2 linked regions of the Acidicapsa ligni genome follow. The protein of the gene in region 1 interacts with the protein of each later gene in a pairwise test. Links are inferred from orthologs where the notes say so. Each region holds a gene or a part of one and is shown on either strand. Other genes may lie near its edges.

Region 1 (3,318 bases):
AATTACACGCTTTGGTGCAACGCGGATTCGTATCCTGCTTCCGGCCGCAGCTTGAATGCGCACCCTGCCCCCCTCGGCCATTGCCTTCATCAGCCATAACAAGTCGGCCACGATAAGCTAAAGAGTTGCCACCCAGCGCCAGGAGTCTTCATGTCTGAACACAAATACGCCACGCTTGCCGTCCATGCCGGACAATACCCCGACCCACAGACCGGATCGGTCAATGTCCCCATCTATCTCTCATCGACCTTTGAACTGAACGGCATCGGCAGCGACAAAGGCTGGGACTATTCGCGTGGCGGCAATCCTACCCGCGACCGTCTTGAAGAAGCACTTGCCGCCCTTGAAGGCGGCGCAAACGCCAAGGTCTTCGGCAGCGGCATGGCTGCAATCACCGCGCTCGTCGCACCGCTGCATACCGGCGATCACGTCATCTGCTCGCACAATGTCTATGGCGGCACGGCACGGCTTCTCGATCAGGTCATTCAGAACTACGGCATCCAGATCGAGTATGTCGATCTCACCAACCTGGATGCTCTCGCCGCAGCACTCAAGCCCTCCACTAGGCTGGTCCACGTCGAGACGCCGACCAACCCGCTGATGCAGCTCACCGACATTCGTGCTGTATCCGAGCTTGCCCACAGCCGCGGAGCCGAAGTCAGCGTCGACAACACCTTCTTGTCGCCCGCCCTGCAAAGCCCCCTGGCGCTCGGAGCGGATATCGTCATGCACTCGACGACCAAGTTCCTCAATGGACACTCCGACGGCCTCGGCGGTGTCCTGGTCGGCAGCAAGCCGGAACACGCAACTCGCTTTCACCTGATTCAAAAAGCAATGGGCGGCATTCTTTCGCCATTTGAAAGCTTCCTCGTCCTCCGCGGCATCAAGACGCTGCCTCTGCGTATGAAGCAGCATGAAGAAAACGGCCGCGCCCTTGCCGAATTCCTCTCGACGCACCCAAAAGTCCAGAAGATCTTCTATCCCGGCCTCAAGTCGCATCCGCAGCACGAGCTCGCAGTACGTCAGCAGAAGGGCTTCGGCTCCATGATGACCTTGGAGCTGGGCTCCCGCGAGGCCGTCGGACGCGTCCTCGGTGCGGTCAAGCTCTTCCTCAATGCAGAGTCGTTAGGCGGCGTCGAATCGCTGGCCTCCCACTCCGCCACCACAACCCACGCCGCGCTCACCGAAGAGCGTCGTCAGGCCATCGGAATCACACAAGGCCTGCTGCGTCTCTCTGTCGGTATCGAAGATAAAGACGACCTGATCGCCGACCTGACCCAGGCTCTGGCAGCAGTCTAAGCTCAACCGCAAAAAGCCCGTCTGCACTTCGATATCTCATGTATATCGAAGTGCAGACGGGCTTTTACGTTTCTCTGCCTATATTGCCCTGCCTATATTTCCCAGGCAGGATCTAGTTCAGCCTTACCACGACCTTGCGCGTATCCCCACCCTCTGAAGTGATGGTGATCTCGCCGTCAGCACGCTTGCGGATGCTCTTGAATTTTTCTCCCCACTCGATCAGCACCAGCGCATCCGGGGTCAGCATCTCATCCAGCCCAAGCGAATCAAGCTGGCGCTCGGCATCGAGCCGATACAGATCAAGATGCAACAGCTTGATCGGCTTGCCATCCAGTGAGCCGGAGTATTCATGGACCAGCGTGAACGTTGGGCTTGTGACCTCATCCGAGTCAGCAGCTCCAAGCGCGGTCGCGATTCCCTTGACCAGCGTGGTCTTGCCCGCACCCAAATCGCCCGTCAGAATAAGCAGCCGCGGCGGCGTAAGCAGAGCCGCCAATTTGCGCCCGATGGCGATGGTTCCTGCGCTGGATTTTGTCTCGTATTCGTGGACCGTGGGCTCTTTGCTCATCTCACTCCTGGAGTATCTAAACCGCCAAAATCGGCGGGTAATCCCTGCAACCAACCATACCCGGAACCGAGACGAAAATCATAGGAAAACGGGCGAAAGCGAAACGCTTTGTCGAGATAGGCCAGCGAATCCGTCGCCAGCAACGTGTGCTGATCATGTTGGCGAACCGTGATGTCCGCCGCCAGCCCATGTAAGTAGACAGCCGCTTCCACCGCCCGCTTAGGATTCTTCGGATGCTGGCCGAGCAGGCTGGCGACAAAGCCCGTCAGCAAGTCACCGCTGCCCCCCTTGGCCATTCCCGGATTCCCGGTCGTATTCACCGCCACCGAACCATCTGGATGCGCAATCAGCGTTCGAGCCCCTTTGAGCACAAGAATCACGCCGTATTTGGCCGAGAAATCGCGGGCGACCTTCAGCCTGTCCGCCTGCACCTGCTTCGTCGTCAGCCCGGTCAGCCGCGCCATTTCGCCAGGGTGCGGAGTCAGAACCATCGTCCGATCTTTCGCCAGCTCGATCAGCTTTTCCGGCTGCCGTGCGATGGCGTTCAAAGCATCGGCATCGACAACAGCCGGAATACGCGTTGCAGCCAACAGGCCTAACGCAAACTCGACTGCCTCGGGGGTTTCGCCAAGGCCGGGCCCGATGGCAAGAACCGTGATCTTATTCAGCAGCGTTTTGAGATTTTCAGCTTCCAGATTCTTCGCCGAAATCTGCCCGGTTTCATCTGCAATTAGCGCATGCGTCATCAACTCCGGCGCGAGCGCGGCCACCAGCGAAAGCACAGATGGAGACACCGCAGCCGTAACCAGGCCAGCGCCCGTTCGCAGAGCTGCCAGCGCGGTCATGCCCGGCGCGCCCGATTTACCCGGACTGCCGCCGACTACCAGCACATGGCCGTACATCCCCTTGTTCGAATCGACCGTGCGGACCGCTTCTGTAATGGCCTTGGCCGAGCCCGTCCATCGAATATTCAGGCTGGAAACGATTGTTTCTTCAGACGAGCCAATGGATGCTACGACGACCGGCTGATACCAGTAGCGCGTAAGCTGGCTGAAAACGTGGGCCGGCTTGGGAGCCGTAAACGTAATAATGGCGTCTGCGGGGAAAGATAGAAGCGGCTTATTATCAGCATCCGTCGGCTGAAGCTTGACTTCGTCCGCATCCCAGCCAGACGGCAGATCGACTGCCAGCACTGGAGACTTGGCCGCCTGCAGCCAGTTCAGTGCAGCCAGCGGAAGTCCACGCAGGGGCGGTTTGAAGCCCGTGCCGCAGATAGCGTCAAGGACGAGATCAGCCGTAAGCGCTTCAGAATGCCGGGCAAAATCATCCTCGCTCAGGATCGCCTCCGCTGCCAGCAAGTCCAGATGCTCCGTCAGCCATTTCCACGCCGTCGCCGGTTCATCATGCAATCCGGCTGGATCCCCGAGCAGCAATACCGTTACCGCGCAGCC
Region 2 (3,288 bases), on another replicon or contig:
TGGACAGCATAACTCAGATTTAAGATACAAATCTACTGTTTGAGACGACACAGATCGAAAAGAAGTTGCGACTAATTTCAACTAAGAGACATCGTTGAATTTTTAATGACTCAGGATCGCTTTTTCCACCATCCGGCAACCAGTACCGCGCCAAGAATCGTAGGGCAAACGATGCACGCCCACAGGCTCAGCTGGCTTCCAGGATCGGCCAGATGCTCACCCGCAATCAGGCTGTCCGTAACTTCCCATATCAGTGGCGCAATGAGAACAAGGACCAGCAGCGCAAACCCCAGGGCGACAGCCCGGTTGCGGCTTCCTCCCTGCTGTTGTTCTCGTCGAACACCCAGAGAACTCCTCACCACTCGTCGCGTACGATTGGCTACGGTTCGCTCCCGGTTTGCATCCAGCCCATGCAGCGCATTCAGCAAATCCGCAGACGGACTGGTGTCCACCACGTGGGAAGTGTCCTGCCCCGTGCTTCGAATTTGCTTGGCTGCGCTCAACCTGCCGTCTCCGCTATTGATTGTGGCCTTTATCTGGATAGGACGGGCTGACCCAGTGCGGCCTTGGAATTCGGATCTAATCTGCCAGCTTAGGCTTCATAAAAGCCAATCCACGATACAGTCGCGATTTTACCGTGGAAAGCGGGGCGTGGGTAACTTTTGCAATTTCTTCTAAAGAAAGATCTTCATGGAACCGTAGCACCAGCACTTCCCGGTACAAAGGCTCCATTTGCAAAAGCGCCGTCGTGAGTCTGTCACGATCCTCGCCACTCGAACACTGATCGAAAGGCGTCGGTCCATCCGCCGCAATTTCGATGCCCATCGGCCTGTCTTCATCACCGGCCGTCTCGAACATTTCATCCAGGCTCGACATCGTGCGCTTGCGCCGCAGGTCGATCACCAGGTTGCGTGCAACCGTAAACAGCCACGTGTCAAACCGCGCCTTGCCATTGAACTGACCACCGCGCAGCAGAACCCGCATCCAGACTTCCTGGAATAAATCCTCAGCCTGCTCGCGATTGCTCGTCAGGTACAGCAGGTAGCGCAACAATCGGTGCTGATAGCGAACAATCAGCTCGTCAAGCAGTCCCACATCCTGCCGTTTCAGACCCTCGGCAATCGCCAGGCTCTCCTGGCGAACCAGTTCTTGAGCGGCCCGGGCGCTGACGGAATCGACGATAGCTGCTGAGGCGAACGATGTCATCACATCAAGTAGACGCGGAATCCGGCTCCCAGGACGAAGTTTTTTCTCAAAAAGTGGATATTTTTTTAAAGATAATTTCAGGAACAGTATTTTGTTCGACTCTATCCACTATCACCAGCCCATAGAAATCGCACACGATCTACACTAAAGATATGCAAATTCTCTACGGACTGCACCCTGTCGAAGAGGCGCTCAAAGCGGGCAAACGCCGCTTCGATCACGTGCTGGTAGCCCGCGAACGCCGCGATGACCGCCTCGAAGCCATCGTCTCCCTCTGCCGCGACCTCAAAATCCGCCTCCGCACCGAGCCCCGCGAAACCCTCACCGACATGGCCCACACCCCGGCTCACCAGGGAGTCGTCGCCATCGTTCGCGCCCAGCAGTTCCTCACCATCGAGGACATTCTGGAACCCATCGCCACCCCGCGCCTCGTCCTCGCCCTCGACGGCGTTGAAGATCCCCAGAACCTCGGCGCACTCCTTCGCTCCGCCGACGGAGCCGGAGTCGACGCAGTGGTCATGACCGAGCGCCGCGCCGCGCCCCTGAGCGCCGTAGCCGCCAAGGCCGCCGCCGGAGCCCAGGAGCATCTCCGCATCGCCCGCGTCGTCAACCTCGTCCGCTCCCTCGAAGAGCTCAAGCGTAAGAACATCTGGATCATCGGTCTCGACGAGCGCGGCACTATGGACTACGACCAGTTCGACTTCACCGGCGACTGCGCCCTGGTCATGGGCCGCGAAGGCGACGGTCTCCACGAACTCGTCCGCCGCACCTGCGATCATCTCCTGCGCATCCCCATGGCTGGCGGCGTCAGTTCCCTCAACGTCTCCGCCGCCGGAGCCGTGGTGCTCTTTGAAGCCTTCCGCCAGCGCCGCAGTAAACAAAAGGCAGCCACCGGCGTTCCAGACAAATCTCCCACTGCCGCGTCCAAGCCTAAGAAACAGAAAGGCCTGGGTTCGTAAGTATCGAATCGGATCTGCCAGGCACCCGAGGTCATGGAACATGACCTCGGGTGGGATCTAACAAACATCCAAACTCCATTGATGGCCAGATTCACAGCTCAGGGGATAGGCCGGAGAACAGAATCATGAAAGCAAGCATTTTCCCGGCAGCAGTCTCCACCATGCTTCTCGCCGTAGCAGTGGCCATAATCAGTTCAGCCCATCCATCCCAGGCACAAACCTCCACCGGAACACCTCCCGTTTCCTCGCAGACCATCCAGCAGACCGATCAGGACGCGGCGAAAAAAGGCAAAGTCCTCTTTTCCCGTTCCATCGACTCCAACGGCCAGACCGTTGACAACGTCAATGACCCTGCGAACCCGCAAACCACCCCTGCCCCGCAGAATTCCGACGCTCTGAAAGCCTCCGGCAATCTCTCAGCAGGGCAGGCAGCAGTAAAGATCGCTCCTCAGCCCACCGCCGAGGACGCCGAGCGAGCAGCCCTCACCTACACCGATTTCGACCTCGACGCCCGCCTCCGCCCCGCTGAAGGCCACCTCGCCGTGCGCGCCCTGGTCACCGTGCGCAACGACGGCAAAACGCCGCTCCTCCACATCCCTCTGCAGCTTTCTTCCACGCTCGATTGGGAGATCATCCGCCTCAACGGACGTCAGATGCCCTTCACCCAGGCCGTTCTGAACTCCGACGCGGACCACACCGGCCAGCTTCACGAGGCAGCCATCACCCCGTCCGCCCCGCTCGCCCCCGGTGCCAGCCTGCAATTGGACGTAACCTACTCCGGCATCATTGCCCAGTCCGCCAAGCGTCTTCTCGCCATCGGAACCCCCGACGATGTCGCTGCTCACTCCGACTGGGATCGCATCGGCATCGACTTCACCGGCCTCCGCGGCTTCGGCAACGTCGTTTGGTATCCCGTCTCATCCGTCCCCGTCATCCTCGGCGATGGCGCGCGCCTCTTCGATGAAATCGGCACTCACAAACTCCGCAGCGCCGGAGCCCATTTCCGCCTGGCGCTCACCGTCGAAACACCCCCGGGCCAGGCTCCCAACGTCGCCCTGATCAATGGCCGTCCAGCCGCTTTGTCCCAGACCCTTGGAGCCGACGCCTCAGTTGCCACCGTTTC

What was found.
Region 2: the proteins of tsaE (region 1) and rlmB interact in binary tests that used the Escherichia coli proteins (3 or more experiments, as listed by UniProt). The link is inferred for Acidicapsa ligni from one-to-one orthologs.

Annotation. Positions count from the first base shown.
Region 1 is NZ_JAGSYG010000005.1:70,117-73,434, reverse strand. Bases 140-3,139 are described here. They hold tsaE (tRNA (adenosine(37)-N6)-threonylcarbamoyltransferase complex ATPase subunit type 1 TsaE), read right to left. Parts: upstream 1,868-3,139; coding sequence 1,412-1,867; downstream 140-1,411. Other genes in these bases: OHL19_RS17185 (NAD(P)H-hydrate dehydratase), read right to left, coding at 1,864-3,139; OHL19_RS17195 (trans-sulfuration enzyme family protein), read left to right, coding at 151-1,299. In the rest of the region: OHL19_RS17200 (carboxypeptidase-like regulatory domain-containing protein), read left to right, coding at 1-55; more of OHL19_RS17185, read right to left, coding at 3,140-3,318. UniProt on the Escherichia coli protein: Required for the formation of a threonylcarbamoyl group on adenosine at position 37 (t(6)A37) in tRNAs that read codons beginning with adenine.
Region 2 is NZ_JAGSYG010000001.1:770,956-774,243, forward strand. The notes cover bases 292-3,261. They hold rlmB (23S rRNA (guanosine(2251)-2'-O)-methyltransferase RlmB), read left to right. Parts: upstream 292-1,358; coding sequence 1,359-2,165; downstream 2,166-3,261. Other genes in these bases: OHL19_RS03020 (hypothetical protein), read right to left, coding at 292-503; OHL19_RS03025 (RNA polymerase sigma factor), read right to left, coding at 580-1,206; OHL19_RS03035 (M1 aminopeptidase family protein), read left to right, coding at 2,291-3,261. In the rest of the region: more of OHL19_RS03020, read right to left, coding at 111-291; more of OHL19_RS03035, read left to right, coding at 3,262-3,288. UniProt on the Escherichia coli protein: Specifically methylates the ribose of guanosine 2251 in 23S rRNA.